4 regions of the Ciceribacter sp. L1K23 genome follow, and region 3 is predicted to be linked to each of the others. Evidence: predicted binding sites of a transcription regulator. Region 3 holds the regulator's gene; each other region holds the start of a gene.
What was found. The regulator LexA, encoded in region 3, represses DNA repair genes until DNA is damaged. The targets are predictions, from matches to a motif close to TGTTCNNNNTGTGTTCNG.

Region 1 (7,653 bases), 360 kb from region 3:
CCGCTCACTGATGCCGAGACGTAGCAGCGAAGTCTTAAATAATGACGTAAGCGGATCGCTAGAAATCTGTCGTGCCGAAAATAGTTCGGCACGACATCGGTTTTCCGGGAAAATGGTCAGCCGCCGATTGCAGCGGCGACGGCATCCACGGCCGCCTGGGCATTGGCGCCGTCCGGACCGCCGGCCTGCGCCATGTCGGGACGGCCACCGCCACCCTTGCCACCAAGCGCGGCCGAGGCCACGCGGACCAGATCCACCGCGCTGAAGCGACTGGTCAGGTCTTCGGTGACCGCGACGACGGCGCTTGCCTTGCCATCTTCCGAAACCCCGATCAGCGCGACGATACCCGAACCGAGCCCGGCCTTGCCGTCGTCGGCGAGGCCCTTCAGGTCCTTCGGCTCGACGCCCGACAGCACCTTGCCGACGAACTTGACGCCGGCGATCTCGGTCGCTTCGACGGCACCACCACCCTGGCCGCCGCCCATCGCGAGCTTGCGCTTGGCATCGGCCAGTTCGCGCTCCAGCTTCTTGCGTTCTTCGATCAGCGCCTCGACACGGCCGACAAGATCGGCCGGCTGCACCTTCAGCGAAGCCGACAGCGTCTTCACCCGCTCGTCCTGCTCGGAAAGATAGGCGCGTGCAGCCTCGCCCGTCAGCGCTTCGATACGGCGCACGCCGGCGCCGACTGCGCTGTCCGACAGGATGCGCACGAGGCCGATATCGCCGGTCGCCGAAACGTGCGTCCCGCCGCAGAGCTCGATCGAATACGCCTTGCCGGCCTTTTCGCCGCGCAGCGCCGTGCCCATGGCGACGACACGAACCTCGTCGCCATACTTCTCGCCGAACAACGCCATCGCGCCCTCGGCAATGGCGTCGTCGACGCTCATCAGCCGCGTCGTCACAGGCGCGTTCTGCAGCACGATTTCGTTCGCCATCTCTTCGACGATCTTCAGCTCCTCGGCGCTGATCGGCTTCGGATGCGAGACGTCGAAGCGCAGCCGTTCCGGCGCCACCAGCGAACCCTTCTGGGCGACGTGGGTGCCGAGCACCTCGCGCAGCGCCTCGTGGATCAGGTGCGTCGCCGAATGGTTGGACCTGAGGCGACCACGACGGGCGTGGTCGACATCGAGCGTAGCCGCGACACCGACGGCGACCTTGCCGTCGCGCACGGTGCCGATGTGAACGAACAGGCCCTCGCCCTTCTTCTGCGTGTCGGTGACATCGATGACGAAACCGTCGCCGGTAATGACGCCGGCATCGCCCATCTGTCCGCCCGACTCGCCGTAGAACGGCGTCTGGTTGACGACGATCTGCACTGCCTCGCCGGCCGATGCCTGGTCGACGGACGTGCCGTCGCGCACGATGGCCTGGATTTCCCCTTCGGCGGTTTCGGAGCTGTAGCCGAGGAATTCGGTGGCGCCGAGCTTTTCCTTGAGCTCGAACCAGATTGTCTCGGTCGCCTTGTCGCCGGAGCCGGCCCAATGCGCCCGTGCCTCGGCCTTCTGCCGCTGCATCGCGTCGTTGAAGCCGGTGATGTCGACGCCGATGCCCCGGGCGCGCAGCGCGTCCTGCGTGAGGTCCATCGGGAAGCCGTAGGTGTCGTAGAGTTTGAAGACAGTCTCGCCGTCGAGCGTATCGCCCTTGGACAGGTTGCTGGTCGCATCCGACAGCAGCGACAGGCCGCGCTCCAGCGTCTTGCGGAACCGGCTTTCCTCGAGCTTCAGCGTCTCTGTGATCAGAGCCTCGGCGCGGACCAGTTCCGGATAGGCCCGGCCCATCTGCTGCACCAGCGCCGGCACCATCTTGTAGATCAGCGGCTCGCGCGCACCGAGCAGTTCTGCATGGCGCATGGCGCGACGCATGATGCGGCGAAGCACGTAGCCGCGGCCCTCGTTCGACGGCAGCACGCCATCGGCGATCAGGAAGGCGGACGAACGCAGATGGTCGGCGATGACCCGGTGGCTGGCGCGGCGCTCGCCTTCGGCGGCAACGCCCGTCAGGTCGACCGAGGCCTCGATCAGCGCCCTAAAGAGATCGATGTCGTAGTTGTCATGCTTGCCCTGCAGAAGAGCTGCGACGCGCTCCAGGCCCATGCCGGTATCGATCGACGGACGCGGCAGGTCGATCCGCTCCTCCTTCGTCACCTGCTCGTACTGCATGAAGACGAGGTTCCAGATTTCGATGAACCGGTCGCCATCCTCTTCCGGCGACCCCGGAGGACCGCCCCAGATATGGTCGCCGTGGTCATAGAAGATTTCCGAGCACGGTCCGCACGGGCCGGTATCGCCCATCGCCCAGAAATTGTCGCTGGTAGCGATGCGGATGATCTTGTCGTCGGAGAGCCCGGCGATCTTCTTCCAGAGATCGAAGGCCTCGTCGTCGGTGTGGTAGACCGTCACGCAGAGACGCTTCCGGTCGATGCCGAATTCCTTGGTGATCAGGTTCCAGGCAAGCTCGATCGCACGTTCCTTGAAATAGTCGCCGAACGAGAAATTGCCGAGCATTTCGAAGAAGGTATGGTGGCGCGCGGTGTAGCCGACATTGTCGAGGTCGTTGTGCTTGCCGCCGGCGCGCACGCATTTCTGCGCCGTCGCCGCCGTCGAATACGGACGCTGCTCAAGCCCGGTGAACACGTTCTTGAACTGCACCATGCCGGCGTTCGTGAACATCAGGGTCGGATCGTTGCGCGGCACCAGCGGGCTGGAGGAAACGACCTCGTGACCATTCGTCTTGAAGTAGTCGAGAAAAGTCGACCGGATGTCGTTTACACCGCTCATGTCACGCCCTTCATTCGGGCCGGAAGCCCGGCCAATTCGCAAAATCAATGGCTTTTATCGCCCGGCATGGCCCCTGTCCAGCGGCGTATCCGCATGCGCAAATGAAAACCGGCCGCGTCCCGAAGGAAACACGGCCGGTGGAATTTCGACAGACTGGCGAGAGCCTTACATGTCGTCGGCACCGTCGCCGTCATTGGCGTCGGGACCACCGTTCTGCAGGAAGCGCTCGGCGATCAGGCCGGCGTTCTGGCGCAGCGCCATCTCGATCTCGTCGGCCACGGCGGGATTGTCGCGCAGGAACAGCTTGGCGTTCTCCCGGCCTTGGCCGAGGCGCTGGCTGTTATAGGAGAACCAGGCGCCCGATTTTTCGACGATTCCGGCCTTGACGCCGAGATCGACCAGTTCGCCGGTCTTCGAAACACCTTCGCCATACATGATGTCGAATTCGACCTGCTTGAAGGGCGGTGCCATCTTGTTCTTGACGACTTTCACCCGGGTCTGGTTGCCGACCACTTCCTCGCGATCCTTGACCTGGCCGATACGACGGATGTCGAGGCGAACCGAGGCGTAGAACTTGAGCGCATTGCCGCCGGTCGTGGTCTCGGGAGAACCGAACATCACGCCGATCTTCATGCGGATCTGGTTGATGAAGATCACCATGGTCTTCGACTTGGAGATCGAGGCCGTCAACTTGCGCAGCGCCTGGCTCATCAGGCGGGCCTGCATGCCCGGCAGGCTGTCGCCCATCTCGCCCTCGATTTCGGCCCGTGGCGTCAACGCCGCGACCGAGTCGACGACGAGAACGTCGATCGCGCCGGAGCGCACCAGCGTATCGGTGATCTCGAGCGCCTGCTCGCCGGTATCGGGCTGCGAGATCAGCAGGTTCTGCAAATCGACGCCGAGCTTGCGGGCATAGACCGGGTCGAGCGCGTGTTCGGCGTCGACGAAGGCGCAGATGCCGCCCTTCTTCTGGGCTTCCGCGATCGTCTGCAGCGCCAGCGTCGTTTTGCCCGAGCTTTCCGGACCGTAGATTTCGATGATGCGCCCCTTCGGCAGGCCGCCGATACCGAGCGCGATGTCGAGGCTGAGCGACCCCGTGGAAACGGTCTCGACCTCGACCACGCTCTCGTTGGCGCCGAGCTTCATGATCGAGCCCTTGCCGAACGAGCGCTCGATCTGCGACAGCGCCGCTTCCAATGCCTTGCTTTTATCCACTGCTTTATCCTCTACGAGCCGCAAAGAATTCTGTGCCATTTGATCCACCTTTAGGTTATTGAAGCCGCATAGGCAATAAAGCAGCCGATATGGGTTATGTACACTTTTTGTTCTCTTTTTGCAAGAGCCACACAACCACCTGTTATCATTGAGATAACGGGAGAGAGTTCGATTTTCGTTCCGCAGTCTCTCCCGGATGACAGACGATATGCGCCTTCCGAGGCCCGACACCCGTCGCGGACCCTGCTCGATTCGGCTCGCCGGTGTCTATTGGAGGGCGTGTCGTGAACGGTCCCTTGGTCGTTTTCGGCGGGGCGCATATCGATCGCCGCGGACGCATCGAGGCCGATACGGTGATGGGTGCGAGCAATCCAGGTCACTTCATGTCGGAGGCCGGTGGCGGCGCTTTCAACGCCGCCCGCGCGCTCGCGCGGCTCGGCCATAGCGTCCGTCTCGTGGCGCCGCGCGGCGGCGACGCGGCCGGCGAAATCGTCACCCATGCCGCCGCCGAGGCTGGCATCGACGACCGGCCCTTCGTTTTCCTCGATCGCGAAACGCCGAGCTACACCGCGATCCTCGACCGCGACGGCGGCCTCGTTATCGCCCTTGCCGATATGGAACTCTACCGCCTCTTCTCCCCCCGCCGGCTGCGCACATTGTCGGTACGTGCCGCGCTTGCGGATGCCGGCGCGATCCTCTGCGACGCCAACCTGCCGGCCGAGACGCTGGAGGCATTGGCAGCGACCGGTCGCCAGCGTGGCCTGCCGGTCGGCGCGATCGCCATCTCCCCGGCCAAGGTGGTGCGGTTCCGCGCCGCGCTGCCCCATCTCGACTGGCTGTGCATGAACGTGGCAGAAGCACGAGCGATTTCCGGCGCCGATGCTGCCTCCCCCGCCGACTGGGCGACAATCCTTCGCGGTCTCGGTCTTGCCGGCGGCCTCGTCACCAACGGCATGCATCCCGTCGTCGCCTTCGACCGCGAGGGCATTGCCATTCTGACACCCCCGCGCCTCGATAGGGTCGCCGATGTCACCGGCGCCGGTGACGCGACGGCCGCCGGCTTCCTGTCGGCCAGGCTCGCCGGAATACCGCTCGGCGAGGCGCTGCGCCGCGGTGTCGCGGCGGCGCTGGTGACGCTGAAGACTGCGAGCGCGACGGCGACAAACCTTTCGCCCGACCAGCTGAATGCGAATCTGCCCCTTGTTCCGGCGGCGCAAATGTTGTCATGACAACGCGAACACTTGATCGGACGGCCCCATGACGAAGCATAACCTCCCGCAACTCCCCCTCGCCTATTCCAAGGAAGTCTCCGACGCCAAGGCGCGCGGCGCGCCGATCGTCGCGCTGGAATCGACGATCATCACCCATGGCATGCCCTATCCGGGCAATCTCGCAATGGCGAGAAGCGTCGAGGACATCATCCGCCACGCTGGCGCCGTTCCCGCCACCATCGCGGTGATCGACGGCACACTGCACATCGGGCTTGATGCCGACCAGATCGAAAAGCTCGCCCAGGCCACCAATGTCATGAAGGTCTCGCGCGCCGATCTCGCCTTCGCCATCGCCGAGCGGCGCACCGGCGCCACCACCGTGGCCGCAACGATGATCGCCGCCGCCCGCGCCGGCATTTCCGTCTTCGCCACCGGCGGCATCGGTGGCGTCCACAGGGGGGCCGAGGAAAGCTTCGACATCTCCGCCGACCTCGAGGAACTGGCCCGCACCGGCGTTCTCGTCGTCTGCGCCGGCGCCAAGGCGATCCTCGATATTCCGAAGACGCTCGAAGTGCTGGAAACCCGCGGCGTCCCGGTCGTGACCTTCGGCAGCGAGGACTTCCCGGCCTTCTGGTCCCGCGTGTCAGGACTGAAAAGCCCGCTGACGCTGTCCAGCCCGGAAGCGATCGCCAACTTCCAGCGCACCCGCGAGAGCCTCGGCATCGACGGCGGCATGCTGATCGCCAATCCCGTGCCGGAGGAGTTCGAAATCCCGCGCGAGGAGATGGAAATCTATATCGGCAGGGCACTCGCCAGCGCCGAGCGCGAGGAGATCGCCGGAAAGGCCGTCACGCCGTTCCTGCTCGACAACATCTTCCATCTGACCGCCGGCCGCAGCTTGAAGACCAATATCGCGCTCGTCGAAAACAATGCCCGTCTCGCCGCCGAAATCGCGGTGGCGCTCGGCTGACACGCTGGATGACAACGCACGGCTTCGTCAGGAAATGAAGCCGCGCCTCAAAGCCTCGGTGACGGCATGCTCCAGCGTGTCGACGCCGAGCTTGGAGCAGACGGACGATACCAGATAGTTCACCGTCCGGGCCGAAAAGCCCATCTTCTGCGCGATAGCCGACGAGTCGAGACCCGATGCGGCAAGCGTCAGGCATTCCATGTCGAGTGCCGAAACACCGGCCGGCCAGCCGCCGCCGCGCTTCTCCAGCGTGTAGACCCGGTGGAGCAGTTGGAACGAGAGGAGGCTAAAATCGTCGAGTTCCGACGCCGACAGCGGCTCGCGGTTGCCATAGAAGGCGACGATCCGGTTCGGTCCCTCAACCGCGTGAAGCGAAAAATAGACGCCGAGATGCAGCTGATAATCGTCCAGCAGCTCCAGCACGCGGCAACGCTCGGGCTCCTGATAAGCCCTTTCGACGAAATCCCGTGTCCAGACGAACGTCCGGCTCTCCCCGGAATGAAAAAGCTCTTCAGGCGTCGGCACTCGTACGCCGGTCTGCTCAAGCCGGGTGAAAAACTCGTCCGGGAAATTGTTGAGAAGCAATTGCTCGCGGAAGCTGGCGCCCGGCTCCGGCTGCGACACGAAGATCTTGTAAAAGGAAAACCCGAGCCGGACCTGGATCAGGGAGAGCGCCTCGCCGATGCCTGTCAGCGTTTCGGCGGCATGGATGCGCGCCACGATCCTCTTGCGGCCGTCGGGGCAGTCCTCGGTCTCGCTCATGCCGCTTCCCCTTGCTCGTTCGGTAGAAGATATGCCGTCACCGGCTCACCGACCGCCTTGATCCGGCTCAACTGTCGAGCATCTCCCGCACGGCGACGGCCAGTTGCTTCAGCGAGAACGGCTTCGGCAGGAAGCCGAATTTCGCGTCGGCCGGCAGGTTCCGTGCAAATGCATCCTCGGCATAACCGGAGACGAAGATGAACTTGAGGTCGGGATAGTTCTTGCGCAGCTCGCGCAAGAGGCTCGGCCCGTCCATCTCCGGCATCACCACGTCGGAGACGACGATGTCCACCTTGCCGTCCAGCTCCTCCATGATGTCGAGAGCCTCGACGCCGGAACCGGCCTCGTGCACGGTGTAGCCGCGCGTTTCCAGCATGCGCTTGCCGCCGCGCCGCACAGCCTCCTCGTCCTCGACGAGCAAGACGATCGCCGACTTGCCGGTGAGGTCGGCCTTCTCGTCCGCCGCCGGATCGGCGCTCGACGCCGGCGCATCCACGGCGGCCTCCGCCGCCTCGGCGCTCTCGGCCGGAACATGGCGCGGCAGGAAGATGCGGAAGGTCGTTCCCTTGCCGACTTCCGACAGCGGATAGATATAGCCGCCCGACTGCTTGACGATCCCGTAGACCATCGCGAGGCCAAGTCCGGTGCCCTTGCCGACATCCTTCGTGGTGAAGAACGGCTCGAAGATCTTGTCCATGATCTCGGGCGCGATGCCCGT
Region 2 (7,653 bases), 1.6 Mb from region 3:
CTACGCTGACAGCCTTCAGGGTTTCCTCAAGGCTCGCGACCGTCGCATTGAAGTCGGAACGCAGCTTTGCATATTCGGCTGGGAACTCCTCGGTGATCCGATAGGTAAGCTGTCCTTCGGACAAAGCCGCGAGGCCGCTGCCGAGCACGGAGACGATATGTTGCTGCTGCGCGGCGGATGCCTCGCGCTCTGCTTCGGTTTGATGCCGCTGCTTTTCGGCGGCCTCCCGTTGGCGAAGCGTCTCGCCTTCCAGAACACGGGCGTCGGCAAGCCGGTGGCGGAAGCCTTCGAGCGACTTCGCGACGAGGCCAATTTCGTCAGCGCGATCCTGGCTTGCAACCGGCTCTTCATAGCGACCATTGCTGAGTGTGTTGACCGAACTAATGAGGCCGTGCAGTGGCCGCTGCACGAAACTCCGCACGGCAGCCCAGAGTGCGGCAACGACCGCCAGCAGGACGATCAATCCGCCGACGACCATCAACTGGGTCTGCGCATTGACCGGTCCGCTGATCGCGCTCTTCGGCACGTCGACGATGACGGCCCAGGTGGTGTTCACGCCCGGCACCGCGAACGGATAGATAAGCCGGTCGAAGCTTGCTCCGTCGGCTCCTTCCAAGTCGGCCAAAAGTTCACTCTGACCGCCGGAAAGCGCGGCCGTCAGCACAGACGCGCCCGCCTCCTCATAGGGCTTCATCAGAAGGTCGTCATTAGGCGCCACCAGCCACTGACCGCCTTGTGCGACCAGCAGCACGCGACCATTGCCGAACGGCTTGATCGCCTTCAGCTTGTTGGACAGGGACAGAAGCGAGATGTCAACGCCCGCGACGCCGATCATCTTGCCGGCGGACATCACCGGATAGGCGATCGAGCTCATCGTCGTTGGAACTTCCGTACCCTCGGCCAGGTACGGCGCGGTGATGGCGCCTTTCCCGGAATCCGCCGCCAGCTTGTACCACTCGGCAGCATAATCATTGTTGAATGTCGAGAACTGAATGCCGCCGGCCTGTGTCTTCGACCAGTAAGGGGTGAAGACGCCCTTGTCGTTGGTGCCGAGATCGGTCTGGCCCGCCAGTTCCTCCATCTTGCCATCAAAGGCCTTCTCAGCCTCGCAGAACCAACTGCCAAAAGCGAACGGATTTTGCTCGACATTGGCCTTGAGGATATTAACTGCGCCCTTCCGGTCGAAGGACTGCCCTTCGTGTCCGCGACCGATGACACCGGCCATGGAGCGCGCGGCGCTCGCCATCGCGCCGACGTCGGCCGCGACTTCATTAGCGATCGCTTTCGCTTCGATCCGAGCCTGGTCCATCGTCAGGACCTCGACACGATCGCGTGTTTGGGAAATCAACACGAGGTTAGAAAACACCAGAACCAGCGCGATCGCGAGCCCGGTGACGACGAGAAGCTTGGTTGCAATTGACATGTTCTTGAAAAGCATCGGTTTGCCTCGAGCGACGGCGCCGCGGTTCCGGAAATTCGGATGCGGTGTGTTGAACGCCCCTTCATGGAGCCGAACGGAAGACATGCGAGGGATGAACCCGCCGCGAGGCTATGCAGCAGTCCTTAAAAGTCTTTGAACGGCAGGCATCCAAAAGCGCTGCATTCGCTGGTTTTTCTGCAGTGCGACATGCGATGGCGCAAAGGGGATCTAAAGGCGCGCGGCGACGTCGTCCGAGGTGGGGATGGCCGGCTGTGCGCCGGGTTTCAGGCAGGCCAGGGAACCCGCGACGGCGGCCCGACGCAGAGCGGTCTTGAATTCCAGTCCCTGATCGACGGCAGCGGCGAGATAGCCGCAAAACGTGTCGCCCGCCCCCACGGTATCGACGGGCACGATCTCAAGGCCGGGTACCGCAACGAGATCACCGTCCTTCGCCGCGATGACGCCGTCAGCTCCGAGCGTCACCACCACGATTTGGCGGGTTTCCCGATGGACGCGCAAAAGTTCATGTCGGCGTTCCTCGGCGCTCATCCCGCTTCGTGCAGCCAGTCGCTCGAACTCCGTTTCATTGGCGACGACGATATCAGCAAGCCGTGCCAGCCTCGCCGCGTCCGGTGTCAGCGGTGCGATATTGAGGATCGTCTTGATACCCTTGTCGCGCGCGAGACGAAGGGCCTTGTCGATGGCCTCCGTCGGCACCTCCAGCTGCAACATCAGGATATCGTCATGACCAAGCTTCCCGATCGCCTTCTCCGCATCATCGCCATTCACATCGCCATTGGCACCCGGAACGACGACGATCATGTTCTCGCCATCAGCACTGACCAAGATGAGTGCCGTGCCTGTAGGCTTATCCACCTTCTTTACTAGGGACAGGTCTGTACCGGCCTCTGCAAGCAGCGCCAGCGCGTCATCGGCAAATCCGTCTCGTCCGACAGCACCCGCCATCCTGACCTTCGCGCCAGCGCGCGTGGCAGCCAGCGCCTGGTTCGCACCCTTGCCGCCTGCCGCCGTCGAAAAAGTCTTGCCGGCAACCGTTTCGCCCGGTTGGGGCAATCTTTCGCTGGTTGCGATGAGATCCATGTTGATGGAGCCGAAAACAGTGATCATGCGCGCGCCTTTAGTTGTCGGCAGGAGTTATTCGACAAGGATCACTCGTCGTCAACCACTCTGAGCTTCAGCATTCCGGTCCGGCTTTCGACGCTTGGTGGCGCGCCACCCCCGTCACCACCAGAGGTCTTGCCACCCGCCGACTCGAACTCCAGCGCCTCGATTTTCGCACCACGCCTGTTGAGCTTGTCGGCCGAGGTCAGGATCATGTCGACGTCCTTCTGGGCGGCCAGGAAATGACTCTGAAGCTTGCGCGTCCGGTCGTCCAGCCTTGCCAGGTCCTCCATCAGGTGGATCACCTCGCCCTGTATGAGGTGCGCCTGCTCACGCATCCGCTGGTCTTTCAAAACCGCCTGGATGACCTGGATCGACAGCATGAGCAGGGAAGGAGAGACGATGACGACGCGTTGCTTGTGCGCCTTCTGTACGACCCCTTCAAAGTTCTCGTGGATCTCGGCGAAGATCGATTCCGACGGCACGAAAAGGAACGCCATCTCCTGCGTCTCCCCGGCGATCAAATACTTTTCGGAGATGTCCCTGATATGAACCTCGATATCCCGGCGGAATTGCTGGCTGGCCGTTTTCTTTTCGTCCGACGATTGCGCATCGCGGATGGCATTCCATGCCTCCAGGGGAAACTTGGCGTCCACCACCAGCGGCGGCGAGTTGTTCGGCATTCGGATGGTGCAGTCCGGACGCGATCCGTTCGAGAGCGTCGTCTGGAAAGCATAGGCGCCCATGGGCAGGCCGTCCGCGACAATCGTTTCCATGCGCGACTGCCCGAAGGCGCCGCGGGTCTGCTTGTTGGAGAGAATCGCCTGAAGGCCGACGACGTCCTTGGCCAGCGACTGGATATTGTTCTGTGCTGCGTCGATGACCGCCAGTCGCTCTTGCAGGTGGCGCAGATTTTCGTGGGTCGATTTTGTCTGTTCTGTGATCGTCGCGCCGATCCGCCCGGCCATGCCGTCAAGGCGCTGGTTGAACTCGGATTGCCGGCTGCTGAAAACCTCGGTCATGGCAGAGATGCGTCCCTGCATCTCCGACTGGATCTTCAGAAGCTCAGCCATCCGCGCCTCCGCCGCCGCTTCCCTGCGTAGCGCCTCCTCAGCGGCGAGCGCTCTAGACCTCGCAGCACCGCGCAGCACGAACAATATAGTCGCGATCGTCAGAGTGACTAGAATTGCGGCCGCCAGCAGAAGGTGTCCGGCCGTAAGAATGAGATCGCCGATCCTGAGGATCGGAAGGTCGAGGAAGAGTTGCTGCGTGTTCATGCCGGCACCCTATCAGATTCGCGCTCAGACAACAGATCAAAACAAGAACGGAGGCTGCTGGCATGGCAATCCGGCGACCTGTCGCCCCGATTATCCCCAAGCCATAAATTTCATAGGGTTCTTTATATGTTATTTACCGGTCGTTCAGCATCTTGAGGGCTCGGCATGGCGGCCGCATAACTCTTGAGAGATTGAAGCGATGAATGACCTGCAGGATCAAGCGCTATCGGAGCGCCTGGCGTTTCTTGATCTGGACGAGAAGAGTTGCGAGACCCTGACGGAATTGCGACCGACGCTCGATACAGAGCTCGGCCCGGTGCTCGATGCCTTCTACGCCAAGGTAGGCGCGCATCCGCGACTCGCCCGATTCTTCCGCGACGGCAGCCACATGGCGGCGGCGAAGAATGCGCAGGTTGGACACTGGGGTAAGGTTGCGAGTGGCAGATTCGATCGTGCCTATGTCGATGGCGTCACATCCATAGGTCGGGCGCATGCCCGCACGGGTTTGGAACCCCGCTGGTACATTGGCGGCTATTCGATGCTGCTGGTCGGGCTGATCGACCGGGTTCTGCACAAGCACTGGCCGTTTCGCTTCGGCCGCAGGCACGCCGAAGCGCTGAGCCGGAAACTCGGCGCGCTGGTCAAGGCATCCATGCTCGATATGGACTACTCCATATCGGTCTATCTCGAGGCGCTGGAGCAGCAGCGCCAGCAATTGGAACAGGACCGCCAGCGATACGAGGCGGACCAGAAGGTGGCGATGGATCACCTTCGCAAGGGTCTGGAGGCTCTGGCGCGCGGCGATTTCGAATCGAAGATGACCACCGATCTGCCCGAAAATTTCCGCCAGATGGCGGTCGACTACAACCAGACCGTCGAACGGCTGAACGAATCCTTTGCCGCAATTCGTCGGGCATCCGAGGAAATACTCGACGGCACGGAGAACATCGCGGGCACATCGGGGAATCTCGCCGATCGGACAAACCGTCAGGCCGCAGGACTTCAGGAGAGCTCAACCGCCCTGCAGCAGCTGTCAGTGAGTGTCAGCCAGACGGCCTCCAATGCCCAGCGCGCCTCCGCTGTGGTCAAGGATGCTCAGGATCAGGCGCGCAGTTCGGGCGCCGTTGTTGACAAGGCCATCGAGGCGATGGCCGGGATCGAGCGGTCCGCCAGCGAAATCTCCAAGATTATTGGCGTTATCGATGAAATCGCCTTCCAGACCAACCTTCTGGCATTGAATGCCGGCGTCGAGGCGGCCCGAGCTGGCGACGCCGGCAAGGGCTTTGCTGTCGTCGCGCAGGAAGTTCGCTCGCTGGCCCAGCGCAGCGCCGATGCGGCCAAGGAGATCAAGGCGCTCATCACCCAGTCCAGCGACCAGGTGAACGTCGGTGTCGATCTTGTCAGCAACACTGGCTCGGCTCTCACCGATATCATCGAACGCATCACGGCGATCAATACGATCGTGTCGGACATCGCGACATCGGCCCGCGATCAGGCCCAGGCGCTGAACGACGTCAATCTAGCCACGCGCAACATCGACGAATTGACGCAGCAGAACGCCGATATGGTCGGTCAGACGTCGCATGAAACGCAACGGTTACGTAGCGAAGTGGCGCATCTGGTCGCTCTGCTCGGTGATCTCAGGACGCGTCAGGAACCGCGCGGTGGGGAACTTAAGGGATCGGGAACGCGCCGCGCTTTATCCGCTCGCGCTGCCTGATCCGCAGGCGCCCCCGGCGCTTCCGTGACAGGCGTTTTTCGATTCCATAGCGCGAAGAGATCGGCTAAGGGATGGCCATGACGATCAAGCCTATTATCATTCTTCCAGATCCCATCCTGCGCCAGGTTTCCGCGCCGATTGAACGTGTCGACACGGACCTGCAGAAACTCGCCGACGACATGCTCGAGACGATGTACGACGCGCCAGGGATCGGTCTTGCTGCGATCCAGATCGGGATCCCCCGTCGCATGCTGGTCATCGACGTGTCCCGCGAGGGAGATCCTCGCGAGCCGCTGGTCTTCATCAATCCGGAGATCATAGCCTCTTCCGACGAGCGCTCGGTCTACGAGGAGGGATGTCTTTCGATCCCGGACTACTACGCGGAAGTCGAGCGCCCTGCGAAGGTCACGGTCAAGTCGCTCGATCGTGATGGCAAGGAAATCGTCACCGAAGCAGACGGTCTGCTGGCGACATGCCTGCAACACGAGATCGATCACCTGAACGGTGTACTCTTCATCGACCACATCTCCCGGCTGAAACGTGAGATGGTGATCAAGAAGTTCACCAAGGCCGCGAAGTCCGGCGGCAAGCTCTGACAGCATCGTCGCGTCTTGGCGACGAGCAACCGAGGTGGGCATGGCTCTCCGTATCGTTTTCATGGGAACGCCGCAGTTCTCCGTCCCGACGCTTCAGGCTTTGGTGAAGGCTGGACACAATGTCGTAGCCGCCTATACCCAGCCGCCCCGGCCCGGTGGCCGCCGCGGCCTTGATTTGCAGAAATCGCCCGTTCATCTGGCGGCCGAGGCGCTCAGGATACCCGTGCATACGCCGCTGAACTTCAAAGGCGAGGAAGAGCGCGAGGTATTCCGGTCGCACGATGCCGATGTCGCCGTTGTGGTGGCGTATGGTCTGCTGCTGCCGGAGGCCGTGCTCTCGGCGCCGAGGCTCGGCTGCTATAACGGCCACGCCTCGCTTCTTCCACGTTGGCGTGGTGCCGCTCCCATCCAAAGAGCGATCATGGCTGGCGACGCGGAAACCGGCATGATGGTCATGAAGATGGAGAAGGGCCTCGACACCGGCCCCGTCGCTCTGACGTGCCGGCTGGCGATCTCGCCTGATATGACCGCGGGAGAATTGCATGACCGCCTGATGGAAGCCGGTGCCGAGGCTATGGTCGAGGCGATGGCAAGGCTTGAGGCGGGCAACCTGCCTTTGGTACCTCAGTCGGAAGAGGGGGTCGTCTACGCAGCCAAGATCGACAAGGGCGAAACACGGATCGATTTCAATCGTCCGGCCCGCGAAGTCCACGACCGCATCCGCGGGCTCTCACCCTTTCCCGGCGCCTGGTTCGAGGTTGATCTCGGCGGACGGCCGGAGCGCGTCAAAGTTCTCGCCAGCGAACAGCTCGAAGGGGCGAAGGGGATCCCTGGAGAGGTGCTCGATCCAGAGATCGTTTCCGCCTCGGCCGGACGGCTGGTCGTGGCCTGTGCTGATGGCGCCGTCGCTTTGACGCGCCTTCAGAAGGCTGGCGGCAAACCACTCGACGCGGCGGAATTCCTGCGGGGAACGCCGGTTCCGGCCGGCACGAGGCTCGTCTGATGCCCCGTTACCGCATGACGGTCGAATATGATGGCTCATCCTATGTCGGTTGGCAGCGGCAGGAAAACGGGCTCTCCGTCCAGGAAGCCGTCGAGACGGCGATCCTCTCGTTGACCGCAGAGACGGTATCGATCCGCGCTGCCGGCCGCACCGATTCCGGCGTGCATGCGCGGGGTCAGGTCATCCACGCCGATCTTTCCCGCACCTGGGTACCTTACAAGCTCAGGAATGCCCTGAACGCGCATCTTGCCTTGGCATCGCAAGCAGTATCGATCGTTGATGTTGTCGAAGTATCGGACGAGTTCGATGCTCGGTTCTCGGCCCGCCGCCGCCATTATCTCTACCGCATCATCTGTCGGCCTTCGCGCCTAGCCATCGAGGCCAACCGCGCATGGTGGGTGCCAAAACCGCTGGACCACGAACAGATGCACGAGGCGGCGCAGCAACTCGTCGGCCACCACGACTTTACGACCTTTCGCTCGGCCCATTGCCAGGCAAAGAGCCCGATGCGCACG
Region 3 (7,653 bases):
GCGGTTCGGTCCGCCGTCAATGAGAAAACCCGGCACGAAGGCCGGGTTTTGCAGGTGGTTCAGTCGTATCGGCCTCAGCGCTTGGAGACAGGCAGGTAGTCGCGCTTCGGCGAACCCGTGTAGAGCTGACGCGGACGGCCGATGCGCTGCTGCGGGTCCTCGATCATCTCGTTCCACTGGGCGATCCAGCCGACGGTGCGGGCGAGCGCGAAGAGAACGGTGAACATCGTGGTCGGGAAGCCGAGTGCACGCAGCGTGATACCCGAGTAGAAGTCGACGTTAGGATAGAGCTTCTTCTCGATGAAGTAGCTGTCGTTGAGCGCGATCTTTTCGAGCTCCAGCGCAACCTGCATCAGCGGGTCGTCGGCGTGGCCGGTGGCTTCCAGCACCTCGTACATGGTCTTCTGCATGATCTTGGCGCGCGGATCGTAGTTCTTGTAGACCCGGTGGCCGAAGCCCATCAGGCGGAACGGATCGTTCTTGTCCTTGGCGCGGGCGATATATTCCGGAATGCGGTCGACCGTGCCGATTTCCTGCAGCATGTTGAGCGCCGCTTCATTGGCGCCGCCGTGAGCCGGACCCCAGAGGCAGGCGATGCCGGCCGCGATGCAGGCAAACGGATTGGCGCCCGACGACCCGGCGAGACGGACGGTCGACGTCGAGGCGTTCTGCTCGTGGTCGGCATGCAGGATGAAGATGCGGTCCATGGCGCGGGCCAGAACCGGGTTCACCTGGTATTCCTCGCAAGGAACGGCAAAGCACATGCGCAGGAAGTTGGCGGCGTAGTCGAGATCGTTCTTGGGGTAAACGAAGGGCTGGCCGATGTGGTACTTGTAGGCCATTGCGGCGATCGTCGGCATTTTCGCGATCATCCGCAGCGACGCGACCATGCGCTGATGCGGATCGGTGATGTCGGTCGAGTCGTGGTAGAACGCCGACAGCGCCCCGACCGTGCCGACCATGACGGCCATCGGATGGGCGTCGCGGCGATAGCCGGTAAAGAAGCGGCTCATCTGTTCGTGCACCATGGTGTGGTGCGTGACGCGGTAGTCGAAGTCCTTCTTCTGCGCAGCCGTCGGCAGCTCGCCATAGAGCAGCAGGTAGCAGACTTCGAGGAAATCGCCCTTGTCGGCGAGCTGTTCGATCGGATAGCCGCGGTGCAGCAGCACGCCCTCGTCGCCATCGATATAGGTGATCTTGGATTCGCACGAGGCCGTGGAGGTGAAGCCCGGATCGTAGGTAAAGGCGCCCGTGTGCTTGTAGAGCGCGCCGATATCGATGACGTCGGGGCCGATCGTGCCCGCCTTGACAGTGAACGGGACCGACTTGCCGTCCAGTTTCAGTTCAGCGCTTTTTTCCGTCATGCTTTTCCTCCGACAGTGTCAGGGGACGCCGTCCGGGACGGGCCCACCAGTTAAGCGTTTGACTGTAGCTATATGATACGAAGATGAATGCCAAGTTAGCCTTAGGGCAAATTGTGCATCGCGAAATGCACGGGCGCAATGCGTCTGCTGCACGCCTCCTTGCCGCTTTTCGCAAACCTTTCAAGCTGCTACCGTAGGTCGAGCGGCCGTGAGCGCACATCTCCGGCGGCGGCTCGCGAGGGCGTTTGAGGTGGACGGGACAACCGGGCGAAAGGAACGCGGGGAGGCGACGGTCGCGGCCGATGCCTGGCCTTCCGCGCCGCCTTCCTTGAAAGCTGCCGAGCGGCTCCGGCTTCGTGCCCCGGACCGGGAGGATGTGGCCCGCGCCTGGGAGATGGAAGCCGCCCACAGGCACCTTTTCCTGTTCGTGCCGGTCCTGCTCGGCGCCGGCGCGGCGATCTGGTTTTCGGTCGCGACACCGCCGCCAGCGTGGGTGACGGCCGGCGTCGCCAGCGTTTTCTTCGCGGCCGCTCTCCGCCGCGGGAACGCCGCTGTCGCACCGATCGTGGTCTTCCTTCTCCTCTGCGGCATGCTGCTGGCGGAATGGCAGACACGGCGTGCGTCCACCGTGCTGCTCGACACGCCGGTCACTACCTTTCTCTCCGGCAGGGTCGAGGCGCGGGAAGTGGGTCCGGCCGGCGACTGGCGCTATCTGGTGACCGTCACCGAAACCAGCGAACCGAAGCTCAAGCGTCCCCCTGTGATGGTCACGCTGGTGACGCGCGCTACCCATGACCCTTTCGCCGTCGGCGAAGCGATCACCGGGCGCGTCCGTCTCTCTCCGCCCTCGGGCCCCGCGCTGCCGGGCGGCAATGACTTTGCCTTCCAGGCCTATTTCAGGGGTGTCGGTGCCGTGGGCTACGTGCTCGGTGCACCGCAGAGGCCGACCGATGTAGATGACGCTCTGGCTGCCAGCGCCGACGACGAGAGTTTCGCCGTGACGGCGGGCCGCCTGCTGCAGGCGGTTCGAACGACGGCGACCGACCGTATCCGGTCGGTGATCAGTGGCGATGCGGGCGCATTCGCGGCGGCGATCATCACCGGGGAACGGCGCGGCATGTCGGAGGCGACGGTCGAGGCGCTCAGGATTTCCGGTCTCGCCCACGTCATTTCGATTTCGGGACTGCATATGGCGCTTGCCGCAGGACTGTTCTTCGTCGGAATGCGCCTGCTGCTCAGCCTCTCGCTCGGCCTTGCCCATGCGATCCCTGTGAAGAAGGTTGCGGCGTTCGGCGCCCTGCTGGCGGCCACCGCCTATCTGTTGATTTCCGGAGGTCAGGTCTCGGCGGTGCGCGCCTATGTGATGATGGCGGTGATGCTGGTCGCCGTCCTGATCGACCGTCCGGCGATCAGCCTTCGCAATCTCGCCGTCGCGGCACTCGTCATCGTCGTGATCGAGCCGTCCGAGGTGGTCGGGCCAAGCTTCCAGATGTCGTTTGCCGCAACCGCGGCGCTGATCGCCGGGTATGCGGCGTGGCGAAACCGCCGCCGCGATGACGGCTTTCTTCCCGAAGGCCTGCTGCCAGCGCCGCTTCGTTATCTCGCAGCGCTGTTCGGCGGCATTCTTTTAAGCTCGATCATCGGCGGCCTGTCGACGGCGGCCTTCGCGGTCGATCATTTCCACAGGCTCGGCGTCTACAGCCTGCCGGCCAATCTCGCCGCCATGCCTGTGGTCTCCTTCCTCGTGATGCCGATGGCGCTGATTGCGATGATCCTGATGCCTTTCGGGCTCGACTACATCCCCTTGAAACTCTTGGGCTTCGGTCTGGAGATCACCATAGCGCTCGCCAGGGAGGTGGCCTCCTGGGGTGGCGATGGCGGCATCGAGCGGCTGCCGGCGTGGTTCCTGCCATGCTTCACCGCCGGCTTCGTCGTTCTGACCCTGATGCGGACCTGGCTGCGTCACGCCGGCTCGGTGATCATTCTCGCGACGCTTGCCGCCGTGGTCGTCCTCCCGCGTCCGCCGGCCGGCGCCCTTCTGGTCTCCGAGGATGGCGGGCTGGTCGGGCTGACGGGCGAGGGCGGCATCGCCACCAACCGTGCTCGTCCGCCCGACTTCGTCTTTTCGCAATGGCAGGAGGCGCTCCAGCGGCATACGCATCTGAAGCCGTCGAAACAGGACGCAGCGGCGCTGGCAGATGCTTTTCGGGAGGCGAGGGCGGCCGGTGGCGCGGTACCGCAGGACCTGATCGACCGGACGCGCGCGGCCATGGACAGCATCGCCGCCGACATTCCCGCGGACCGGTTCATCTGCCTCGGCCGGATCTTCTGCCTGACGCGATTGACGCCGCAGCTTGTTGTCGCAACTGTGGAGGAAACATCTCTCGTCGGCCTTGCCTGCGACCGCGCCGATCTCGTGGTAACACCGAGGCGCCTGCCGTTCCGCACCTGTCGCTCGGGCGCGCGACTGATTTCCGCCGATGACCTGCGCCTCACCGGATCGCTGGAACTCTGGCCCGAGGGTGAAAAGGGACTTCGGATCCGTTCGGCCATCTCCGGATCGCCGCGTCCCTGGAACATGCACAGACGATACGACTGGCGTGGCGACGATTACGTCACGACGCCGGTCGACGAGGTGATCGCGAGGATCAGTGGTAGCGGCGAATGAGGCCGACGAGCCTGCCCTGGATCTTGACCCTGTCAGGCGGGAAGATGCGTGTCTCGTAGGCCGGATTGGCCGCTTCGAGTGCAATCGAGGCGCCGCGGCGGCGGAAGCGCTTGAGCGTCGCTTCCTCGTCATCGACCAGCGCCACGATGATGTCGCCGGGATTGGCGGTCGTGCCGTTGCGGATGATGACCGTATCGCCGTCGAGAATGCCGGCCTCGATCATCGAATCGCCCTTGACCTCCAGCGCATAGTGCTCGCCGCCGCCGATCATATCGGCAGGCACCGAGATATCGTGCGTGTTGTTCTGGATCGCCGAGATCGGCACGCCGGCTGCGATGCGGCCCATGACCGGTACCGAGATCGAGTTGCCGTTGTCGGCGACCGGCTCCTTGGCGGGCGCGGCCGGGACCGCCGGCTTCTTGCCGAGGCTGCCCTCGATCACCGCCGGCTCGAAGCCCCGACGGGCCTGCGGCGGCGAATAGGCTTCCGGAAGCTTGATGACCTCCAGCGCCCGGGCCCGGTTGGGCAGACGGCGGATGAAGCCGCGCTCCTCGAGCGCCGTGATCAGACGGTGAATGCCCGACTTGGAAGCAAGATCCAGCGCATCCTTCATCTCGTCGAAGGACGGCGGCACGCCGGACTCCTTCATTCGCTCGTGAATGAAGAGCAGAAGTTCCTGTTGTTTGCGCGTCAGCATCGGCGAATCCCGGTGAAACAAATACAGAACGGACACTATATGTTCCATATGTGTTCCGCAAGTGCCTAAATTTCCGTGAACAGTGATGAAATACCATTGTTGACTGCCTCCGGAACGGCTTTCTGATGAGGCGGCATCATCCCGCGCAAGGAAGGACATCGGATGGTCGAGATCGGTCAGAAGCTGCTGGGCAAGACGGCGGAGCAGTTGAGCGCCGTCGAACGGCGTGTTTTGAAGAAGGCACGGGAGCGCCGGATCGTGTCCGCCGATGCCCATGAGGATTTTCTCGCGACGGCGACGCTGGGCCAAAGGCTCGCGGACGGTATTGCCAGGGTCGGCGGCTCCTGGAGCTTCATCTTCGCCTTCATCGCATTTCTGGTGATCTGGGCGCTGGCGAACACGATTTTCCTGACGAAGGACGCGCCGGACCCCTATCCGTTCATCTTCCTCAACCTCTTGCTCTCGATGCTGGCCGCGATCCAAGCACCGATCATCATGATGAGCCAGAACCGCCAGGCCGAGCGTGACCGTTACATGGCGGCACGCGACTACGAGGTCAATCTGAAGGCGGAGATCGAGGTGCTGGCGCTGCACGACAAGATCGATATCGAGGTGCTGGTCGAACTGCGCGATGCGCGAAAGCAGATCGACCTGCTGATGGATGAGGTGACAAAGCTTTCCGCGCGGCTCGAAACGCGGTAGGGCGGGTGCGATATGAAGGCTCGCTCTGTCAGATCGGGATGAGCGGACGGGAATGGGAAGGAGACAGGACATGACGGCACGCACGATCGACCATCTGGTACTGCCCGTCATCTCGATCGAGGCGGCGCGGGCAAGGCACGCCGCTCTGGGCTTCACCGTCGCCGCCGATGCGCGACATCCGTTCGGAACGGAAAACGCCTGCGTCTTCCTTGCTGACGGCACCTATCTGGAGCCGCTCGGCATCGCGAGCCGGGAGGAGTGCGAAGCCGCGGCAAGGGCCGGCAATGTGTTCGTCGCCCGCGACCAGGCCTTCCGCTTCCGCTGCGGCGAGGGCCTTTCGGGAATTGCGATCACGTCCGACGATGCGGCGTCCGATGACGCCCGTTACCGGGAGGCGGGGCTATCGGCGGGTGCCATCCTCGAGTTCTCGCGACCGGTGCGGATGCCGGACGGGAGGGACGCCACCGCGAGCTTCCGGCTGACCTTCGCCGCCGATCTGCGCGCGCCGGATTTCTTCCTGTTCAACTGCCAACGGATCAATCCTCTGCCCGCCGATCGCGGCAGCCTGACAACCCATGAGAACGGCGTCTCCGGCATCAGGAGCGTCGTGGTCGTCGAGGAGAACCCGTCCGACTTCCAATATATCTTCGAGGCGGCCTTCGACAGCCGCGAGATCGGCGCCAATTCCTTTGGAATCGACCTCGTCGCCGGCGGCACGAAGGTGGAGGTCATGACGCCGGAGGGCGCGCGCGCCTATTTCGGGCTGGAGGCGCAAAGCGCGGAACGCGGACTGCGGGGGCGGGCGGTTGTTTTCGCTTGCCATGATCTTGGCGTGACAGAGCGTCGGCTTGTTGCTAATGGGGTGGCCTTCTCGCGCCAGGGCGGCAGGCTATCGGTCCCGCCGGCACCGGGTCAGGGCGTAACCTACATCTTTGAGGAACAGGCATGAGCATTGAGACAAATTCCGTCGTCACCGTCGGCGAAGGTGCCGTCAAGGTTTCCTTTTCCAATACGGCGCGCTTCTCGCTGATCGCCGGTCCGTGCCAGATGGAAAGTCGCGACCATGCCTTTATGATCGCCGGCACGATGAAGGAACTCTGCGAAAAGCTCGGAATCGGCCTCGTCTACAAGTCATCCTACGACAAGGCGAACCGCACCTCGATTTCCGGCAAGCGCGGCATCGGTCTCGACAAGGCCATGGAAATCTTCGCCGACCTGAAGAAGGAATACGGCTTCCCGGTCCTCACCGACATCCACACCGAGGAACAGTGTGCACTCGTGGCGCCGACGGTCGATATCCTGCAGATCCCGGCCTTCCTCTGCCGCCAGACCGATCTTCTGGTCGCGGCCGCCAAGACCGGCCGTGCGATCAATGTCAAGAAGGGCCAGTTCCTCGCCCCCTGGGACATGAAGAACGTCCTGAACAAGTTCACCCAGAGCGGCAATCCGAACGTGCTGCTGTGCGAGCGCGGCGCCTCGTTCGGCTACAACACGCTCGTCTCCGACATGCGCTCGCTACCGATCATGGCTGCGATGGGTGCGCCCGTTGTCTTCGACGCGACGCACTCGGTACAGCAGCCGGGCGGGCAGGGGGGCTCCTCGGGCGGTCAGCGCGAATTCGTCGAGACGCTGGCGCGGGCAGCAGTTGCGGTCGGCGTCGCCGGCCTCTTCATCGAAACCCATGAAGACCCGGACAATGCGCCTTCCGACGGCCCGAACATGGTGCACCTGAAGGACATGCCGCGGCTTCTCGAAAAGCTGCTGGCCTTCGATGCCGTCTCGAAGGGCTGACATCAGCCTAAAGTCTTGAATCGAAACGAAAAAAGGCGCCGGTGTGAAACCGGCGCCTCTTTTGTTCTGGATACTCGAACACCTGCGTCTCAGAACTCTTCCCAGTTGGCTGTGGCGGCCGAACCTGCGCCGCCCATGCCGAGCGCGCCTGCGAGCTTCTGTCCGAGCGCCCGGGCCGGAGAGACGACCGGTGCCGTTGCCGGTCCGGCCTGATGGATTTTCACCGGCGGCGCGTTGACGGCAGCCGACCGTGCCGAACCGACGCCACTGACCAGCCTGCCATCGAGCTGGAAGCGTGTCAGCAGCGAGTTCAGGTGCACGGCCTCATCGGACAGCTCGCGGCAGGACGCATTGGTTTCCTCGACCATCGCCGCGTTCTGCTGGGTCAACTGGTCCATCTGGTTGATCGCGGCGTTCACTTCGTTGAGCGC
Region 4 (7,653 bases), 1.2 Mb from region 3:
CGGTAGCACTTGTCCAAGAAATCGCGGAGGCGAGAGACCTTCTTCGGCAAAGTGAGGCGCAACTGGTGCGGATGTCCGGCTCGGGAGCAACCTGCTTCGGTCTTTACGGCGACGACGCGGCGGCACTCAAGGCCGCCCTTGCCCTTTCCGCTTTCAAACCGGACTGGTATGTGCTGCTGACGCGCACTATTGCAGGGACCAGACCATGACGCGCATTGATGACACCCGGCCTTTTCTGCCGATCGGAATCGCTGTCCTGACCGTCTCGGACACGCGTACGCTGTCCGATGACAAATCCGGTGACACACTGGCAGCAAGAATCACGGACGCGGGTCACCGTCTTGTCGACCGGGCCATCGTTCCCGACGACAAGGAGCGGATTGCAGCGCGCGTCCATGCCTGGACACTTTCCGACGAGATCGACGTGGTGATCACCACGGGCGGAACCGGATTTACAGGCAGAGACGTGACGCCCGAGGCGGTGGAGCCCCTGTTCGAAAAACGCATGGATGGCTTTTCGGAAGTCTTCCACCGAATTTCCTACGACAAGATCGGAACATCGACGATACAGTCTCGTGCGACAGGCGGCGTTGCAAACGCCACCTTCATCTTCGTTCTGCCTGGATCTCCGGGCGCCTGCAAGGATGCCTGGGACGGTATCCTGAAATGGCAACTCGACTATCGCCACCTGCCCTGCAACTTCGTGGAGATCATGCCGCGTCTCGACGAACACCTGCGGCGGCGGGGATGATGTAGAAGCTTCTCGTTGGCGGACCTTTTCTGGCAGTCGGCGAGGGTGTGACGCGCGACACCTAGCGCGGGCAAAAAAACGATAGAACGTGATCCAGAGCAAAGGGAGACACGTTCATGGGACAGACTTTTCGCGGCACCTCGGGCGCAGACCGTTTCGTACAGGGCAATACTTCCAGCACGATCGAGTTCCGGCTCTTTACCCTCGGCGGTAACGATACGATCATCATCAACAGAAGCGACGATTTGGGCGGTGGCAATTTCGTCGATGCGGGGTCTGGAAACGACCGCGTGACCAATGCGAAGGAAGCCGGCAACGACATCCGTCTCGGTTCCGGCAATGACACCTATGTCGGGACCGGCTTCGGCTCCTTTGGCAGCGATATCGGCGACGTGGTCCGCGGCGGTGACGGCAACGACTTTATCGCCGTCAGCACGTTCAAGAGCCGCTATTTCGGCGACGCCGGAAACGACAAGTTCGCCTCCGAAGGGTGGCAGAACGTCTTCAACGGCGGCTCCGGGCGCGACCGTATTACCTATGAACCGCGGGACGATTCCTCCACTCTGGGTGGCTCCGGCGTCACGATCGATCTTGCCACGGGACTGGCGCAGACCGGCAACAACCGCTTCGAGACCCTGATCAGCATCGAGGATGCAGCCGGAACCAATGCGAACGACGCAATCAACGGCACGAACGGGGCCAACAAGCTTGAGGGTCTGAATGGCAACGATCTGCTGCTCGGTCTCGGCGGCAATGACCAACTCTTTGGCGGTCGCGGCAACGACGAGCTTCATGGTGGCAGCGGCAATGACGTGCTTGTCGGCGGGCTCGGACGAGACGTTCTTACCGGTGGTTCAGGCGCCGACCGCTTCGACTTCAACGCACGAAACGAATCGGCGACCAGCACCACGAACCGGGACATCATTACCGACTTCAGCCGCGCGCAGGGCGACAGGATCGATCTTTCGGGTATCGACGCCAACACAACGCGCAGCGGCAATCAGGCTTTCAACTTTATCGGCAACGACGCCTTCTCAGCCGCAGGCCAACTGCGCTTTGCCAATGGGTTTGTCAGTGGCGATACGAACGGTGATGGCGTGGCGGACTTTCAGATCGACATGAACGGCCTGGCCAGCATCTCGCGCGGCGACTTCATCCTCTGAGCGCCTGCTGCAAGCCGGCACGGGTTTGACGTGCAACGCGTGCCGGCACGAGTTCCGCTGACAGCGAGCGCATCCGCAACCCGCGCGGCAGTTCGCAAAGTTTTGTCCCGCTTTTGACAAGGTCCATGGCCTGTCGTTTTGACAGAAGAAGTCCGTCCTCAAGGGGAGAGGCTTTTCGTCCAAGGCGACGCAGCAGCGGAAGGCGATGATTGCGTGAAGGAGAAAACTGCGCAGGCGCCGTGTTCAGCGCTATGTACTCGCAGATCTCGTCTATCCAGCTACCGGCTGGACGAGCACCGGGCTCCACCACCAAAAGCCATTCGCCACGCGCGGCGCGCACAACCTCTTGCATGTCCCATTGCTCATAAAAGCGGCAGCCGGCCGCCTCCGCAACACGAGAAGAACCGTCCGTGGAGCCGTGATCCAAAATCACGACATCGCTGACCAAACCCTCGACAGCTCCGGCCACCAAGCCCGCAAGCGTTTGCGCAAGCTCAGGTTCATGATCGCGGCATTCCATAATCACTGTCAGCATTGCCCATTGTTATCGCATTGCACAAAGAATTGCCACACCGAGATTTTCAATTTTGTTCTTGCATTGTTCTCCTTTCCGCATTAGGAATAAAGTCACTGACACGGGACTGACATCCCGCGGGAGATTTAACGATGAGCGAACTGACTTCGATGGCGCAGGCTGCCTTCCAGCCTGCGAATACGGCGGATATTGCCGATGCACTGGTCAACGCTTCCGGCTTGCGGGTCGACTTGTCGCGACGTCGCGGGCGGGCGGCGGGTCTCAACCCTGCTGGACGTTTTGAACCTACCGAGCGGGTGGCAGTTGATGACGGCTGGCAGAGCTTCGAGGACATGCCGGCCCTGCGCACCGAAGTGCAGGTGGAGCGCCCAAAGACCGTTATCACGCGGAACGAATCGCCGGATATTCCCTTTGATCGCTCGATCAATCCCTACCGGGGTTGCGAACATGGCTGCATATACTGCTTTGCACGACCAACACACAGCTACATGGGCTTGTCGGCGGGTCTCGATTTCGAAACGAAACTGTTTGCCAAGCCGGATGCCGCAAAGCTTCTGGAGCGTGAACTTTCAAAGCCTGGCTACAAGCCGCGGACAATCGCAATCGGCACCAATACCGATCCCTACCAGCCGGTCGAACGGGAATGGCGAATCATGCGGCAAATCCTGGAAGTGCTGGACCGCGCCAATCATCCGGTTGCGATCGTGACGAAATCCGCGCTGGTGATGCGCGATATCGATATCCTCTCCTCCATGGCGGCACGCGGTCTCGCCAAGGTTGGGATTTCGGTGACGACACTGGACCGCAAGCTGGCACGGACGATGGAGCCACGCGCGTCAACACCGACGCGCCGGCTTGAGGCTGTGAAGGCGCTTTCGGAAGCGGGCATCCCGACTGCCATCATGGTCGCTCCTGTTATCCCGGCGCTCAACGATCACGAGATCGAGCGCATTCTGGATTCGGGCAAGGCCGCCGGCGCAAGCGAGGCAAGCTATGTGCTGCTTCGCCTGCCGCTTGAGGTTAGCCCTCTGTTTCGCGACTGGCTGCTGCAGAACTATCCGGATCGCTACCGCCACGTCATGTCGCTCGTTCGGTCGATGCGGGACGGAAAGGACTACGATGCGGAGTTCGGCAAGCGCATGAAGGGAGCCGGTCCCTATGCCTGGCAGATCAGCCGCAGGTTCGAGATGGCGACCAAGCGCCTCGGCCTCATTCGTCGTGGCATTCAGATGCGCGATGATCTCTTCGTGCCGCCCACTGGCAGTGGCGTGCAACTGTCACTGCTTTAGAGCGCGGCGGAAGACGCCGCGTCGCATGTTCATTCCCTTACCGGCGCGCCCATCCCCGCCCAGCGCCGGTCGAGCCCCTGGACGCCGCCTCGGCGGATGGTCAGTTCCCTGGCACCGCCGAACCGGGGGCTTGCAGGTGGTCGGGCGGCGTGCAACTTCTGCCGCATGAAGTTTCGCACGCCGCCCGATTCTCCGCCTTTATTCGAGAGCCTTCCAAAGGGACCGGATTTCTCGACGGAAATGCGTTTGCACAGAAGGGGCATATGGCCGGTCGCGGGCACCGATGAAGCGGGTCGCGGCCCGCTTGCGGGTCCGGTCGTGGCCGCAGCCGTCATCCTCGATCCCGACGATATCCCGGACGGGCTGGACGATTCGAAGAAGCTGACGGCAGCGCGACGGGACGAATTGTTCGATGAAATCCTTCTGCGCGCCACTGTGAGCATCGCCTCCTCCAGCGCCGAACTCATCGACAGGATCGACATCCGCAAGGCGAGCCTGGACGCCATGCGACGTGCAGTGGCTGGCCTACCCGTGCCGCCTGCGCATGTTCTGGCAGACGGCCGGGACATACCGCCAGGCCTCCCTTGCGGCGCCGACGCCCTTGTTCAGGGAGATGGCCGCTCCTATTCCATCGCTGCGGCATCGATCGTCGCAAAGGTATCGCGCGACAGGATGATGGCCAGAGCAAGTCGCGTATTCCCGGCCTACGGTTTCGAAACCCATGCCGGATATGCGACCGTCACGCATCGTGACGCGATCGTCGTCCACGGCGCCTGCGTCCTGCATCGCATGAGCTTCCGGCCGTTGCGCAAGGACTAGAGTCCCGCGCGTCAGGGACAGGTCGTCACCTGGTTTGAACATGTCCCACTCGCCCAGCCCCGGTGCCGCCGTTCCCCGAGCGTCGCCTCCACCTCAACCCACCAGCCGGTACAGGCGTATAGCCGTTCGACGGTAAAGCTATCAGGACCATCCACATTTCCATCAAGAAGTTCTGCGACCACCGTCGCTTCGGTGGATGGCGCTTCGTATAGTTTGATACGGTTGAGCAGCAATCCAAGACCGCCGCCGGATACCCATCCTTCCCCTTCGAAGACCGTCTGGTCGCCACCCTCATCCAAATAGTCGGGAACGACAGCCTGGGTAATCCGGAACCAACCGGCCTGGCTCTCCTTGACCTCGACTTCCGTCCGGAAGACGTAACCCTCTTTCCGCTTTGGCGGCGGCAGGACCGCTATCACGCCATGAGCCGTTGAGGGGCCGCTCCGGACGTTGAGACCCTTTGGATCATCATCAATCGACCACGCCCAGATGTCGCAGGCGTCGCCGTCGACGCTCTGCGCAGCGGTGGCTGGTCCGACTGTCAGGAGCGGGACGGCTATTGCGCAAGCGCTTATGAGACCAAATCCGGTCAATCGCAGATTCTCCAGCATGCAGATCCTCCAACGAAAAAGAGCCCCGGATCGAACGATCCGAGGCTCCCTGAATTTCAACGCGACGGCGTTCAGGCCACGATCAGTTCAACCGAGACTTTACCTCACCGATGGCGGACTTGAACAGGTCAGCCCTGACGGCGTCATCCGTCTTCTTGGCAAGCACCTTTTCGGCGGCGGCAATTGCCAGGTCGACGGCGGCGGCGCGTACGGCGTTTACGGCGTCCGTCTCTGCCTGCTTGATCTTCTGCTCGGAGAGAGCCGTGCGCCGTGCCACGAATTCCTCAGTCTTCTGCTTGGCCTCAGCTGCCAACATGGCTGCCTCGCGTTCTGCAGCAGCGACGATGCCAGCGGCTTCGGCTTCAGCTTCCTTGCGCTTGCGCTGGTATTCGGCAAGCACATGCTGCGCTTCCTCGCGGAGGCGCTTGGCTTCCGCCAGTTCGTCACGGATGCGGTCCGAGCGCTCATCGAGCGACTTGGTCACCATACCCGGCACCTTCAGGTAGACGATCAGAGCAAAGAAAAGGATGAGGCCGACAAAGGCGAAGAAGGTTGCATCGAAATGCATAGGATCAGGCCTCCTTGCCGGATGCGGTCAGGGCCGATTTCACGTCAGCCTTGGTGACCTTGGCGCCGATCAACTGATCGACGATGGCTGTGACCGTGTCACTGGCGATTTCATCGACCTCTGCGAATGCCTTGGTCTTGATCTCGGCGATGCGGGCTTCCGCAGACGTCAGCTTCGCATTCAGTTCGGCCTCGACGGCCGCACGCTCAGCGTCGGCCTTGGCCTTGGCTTCATCGCGCGCGGTTGCGGCGATCTGACCAGCCTTGGCGCGCGCGGCGCTCAATTCTCTTTCATAGGTCTCGATGGCGGCGTCGGCCTCAGACTTCAGGCGCGCAGCCTCGTCGAGATCCTGGGCTATCCGGTCGTGACGGTTTTCAAGGATGCCACCGACGCGCGGGACGATGACCTTCTGCATGAGCATGTAGAAAAGGCCGAACGTAATCACCAGCCACAGAAGCTGGGAGGCGTACGTCGACTGGTCGAACGGCGGGAATACGCCGCCACCGTGGCCCTCGTCATGGGCAACACCGGTTTCCGTGTGAAGCTGGCCTTCTGCAGGAGTTTCCTGGGCAAAGGCGGGGGTCACGAGCATGCTCACCTCCAGGTGTACTTCAAAAGCGTGAGATCACGGCGGACGCGTCAGCGCCTGCCGTGATCCCGATCCCGGCCGTTATTAGACGGCGAACAGGAGGAGGAGAGCGATGAGCAGCGAGAAGATGCCCAGAGCTTCCGTAACGGCGAAGCCGAATACGAGGCGGCCGAACTGGCTGTCAGCGGCAGACGGGTTCCGCAGGGCGCCCGAGAGGTAGCTGCCGAAGATATTGCCGAGGCCGAGAGCCGTACCGGCCATGCCAAAGCAAGCCAGACCCGCGCCGATGAACTTTGCTGCTTCCGCTTCCATGTGAAAACTCCTTCGAATGGGTTGTTGCGGCTGATGACTGACGCCTCAGGACGCCAATGTCGTTATCCTTAGTGCCCGCCAGGATGGATCGCGTCGTTGAGGTACATGCAGGTGAGTACCGCAAAGACATAAGCCTGCAGGAAGGCGACGAGGAACTCGAGACCGGTCAGGGCGACCGTCATGATAAGGGGAAGTACGGCTCCGCCGATGCCCAGTGCGCCCATGGTTCCAAGCGAGGCAACGAAGCCCGCGAACACCTTGAGCGTGATGTGACCCGCCAGCATGTTGGCGAACAGACGAACCGACAGCGAGATCGGGCGCGACAGGAACGAAATAACCTCGATCGCCACGACAAGCGGCAGAAGCGCGCCGGGAACGCCCGATGGAACGAACAACTGCAGGAAGTGGAGGCCGTGCTTGTAGAAGCCATAGACCAAAACCGTGCCAATGACGAACAGCGCCAGCGCGAAGGTGACGATGATCTGACTGGTGACGGTGAAGAAATACGGCACCATGCCGAGCAGGTTCGCGGTCAAAACGAACATGAAGAGCGAGAAGACCATCGGGAAGAATTTCATTCCCGCGCTTCCTGCGCCTTCCCTCAGCATGGATGCGATAAACTCGTAGGACATCTCCGCAACCGACTGCATGCGGTTCGGAATCAGGCCGCGGCTTGCGGTGGAAAAGTAGAGAAACGCCGAGGCAGCACCGACAGTCGCGACCATGAACAGCGAAGCATTGGTAAACGAGAAATCAATTCCGCCGATTTCGATCGGTACAATCTTCTGGACCAGGAACTGATGAGTCGGATCGTTTGCCACCGTGTTGCTCTCTCGCTTTGCCGCCGAAGCGGAATTCTCTCGATCTTGGTTCGGACGCCGGCGTTTCCGCCTTAGCCCTCACCCGGTCTTTTTCCTGTCTTGCGGTCCGCCGGATGGGGCGCGGCCACGACGCCGGCGGAGCGAAGAACATTCAATACTCCGGCACAGAACCCAAGAAGCAGGAGAACAACCAGT

Region 1: the regulator LexA is predicted to act here: its motif matches at 4,158-4,175, upstream of recA (recombinase RecA).
Region 2: the regulator LexA is predicted to act here: its motif matches at 3,852-3,869, upstream of rmuC (DNA recombination protein RmuC).
Region 4: the regulator LexA is predicted to act here: its motif matches at 2,503-2,520, upstream of J5J10_RS13945 (glycosyl transferase).

Annotation. Positions count from the first base shown of each region.
Region 1 covers NZ_JAGRRC010000001.1:1,364,817-1,372,469, reverse strand. Annotated here, with positions in the region: gene alaS (alanine--tRNA ligase) at 117-2,777, opposite strand; gene recA (recombinase RecA) at 2,943-4,031, opposite strand; gene J5J10_RS06285 (carbohydrate kinase family protein) at 4,277-5,221, shown strand; gene J5J10_RS06280 (pseudouridine-5'-phosphate glycosidase) at 5,250-6,173, shown strand; gene J5J10_RS06275 (autoinducer binding domain-containing protein) at 6,201-6,935, opposite strand; gene J5J10_RS06270 (cell cycle histidine kinase CckA) at 7,003-7,653, opposite strand, start outside.
Region 2 covers NZ_JAGRRC010000001.1:3,282,782-3,290,434, reverse strand. Annotated here, with positions in the region: gene J5J10_RS15885 (methyl-accepting chemotaxis protein) at 1-1,438, opposite strand, end outside; gene J5J10_RS15880 (ribokinase) at 1,649-2,548, opposite strand; gene rmuC (DNA recombination protein RmuC) at 2,590-3,819, opposite strand; gene J5J10_RS15870 (globin-coupled sensor protein) at 4,019-5,539, shown strand; gene def (peptide deformylase) at 5,617-6,135, shown strand; gene fmt (methionyl-tRNA formyltransferase) at 6,176-7,138, shown strand; gene truA (tRNA pseudouridine(38-40) synthase TruA) at 7,138-7,653, shown strand, end outside.
Region 3 covers NZ_JAGRRC010000001.1:1,729,398-1,737,050, reverse strand. Annotated here, with positions in the region: gene gltA (citrate synthase) at 75-1,364, opposite strand; gene J5J10_RS08115 (ComEC/Rec2 family competence protein) at 1,573-4,032, shown strand; gene lexA (transcriptional repressor LexA) at 4,013-4,729, opposite strand; gene J5J10_RS08105 (DUF1003 domain-containing protein) at 4,892-5,431, shown strand; gene J5J10_RS08100 (VOC family protein) at 5,502-6,380, shown strand; gene kdsA (3-deoxy-8-phosphooctulonate synthase) at 6,377-7,222, shown strand; gene J5J10_RS08090 (methyl-accepting chemotaxis protein) at 7,312-7,653, opposite strand, start outside.
Region 4 covers NZ_JAGRRC010000001.1:2,885,170-2,892,822, forward strand. Annotated here, with positions in the region: gene J5J10_RS13930 (4-(cytidine 5'-diphospho)-2-C-methyl-D-erythritol kinase) at 1-209, shown strand, start outside; gene moaB (molybdenum cofactor biosynthesis protein B) at 206-751, shown strand; gene J5J10_RS13940 (calcium-binding protein) at 868-1,914, shown strand; gene J5J10_RS13945 (glycosyl transferase) at 1,904-2,449, opposite strand; gene J5J10_RS13950 (PA0069 family radical SAM protein) at 2,581-3,738, shown strand; gene J5J10_RS13955 (ribonuclease HII) at 3,904-4,557, shown strand; gene J5J10_RS13960 (SH3 domain-containing protein) at 4,569-5,168, opposite strand; gene J5J10_RS13965 (F0F1 ATP synthase subunit B) at 5,251-5,736, opposite strand; gene J5J10_RS13970 (F0F1 ATP synthase subunit B) at 5,741-6,328, opposite strand; gene J5J10_RS13975 (F0F1 ATP synthase subunit C) at 6,410-6,637, opposite strand; gene J5J10_RS13980 (F0F1 ATP synthase subunit A) at 6,706-7,458, opposite strand; gene J5J10_RS13985 (AtpZ/AtpI family protein) at 7,530-7,653, opposite strand, start outside.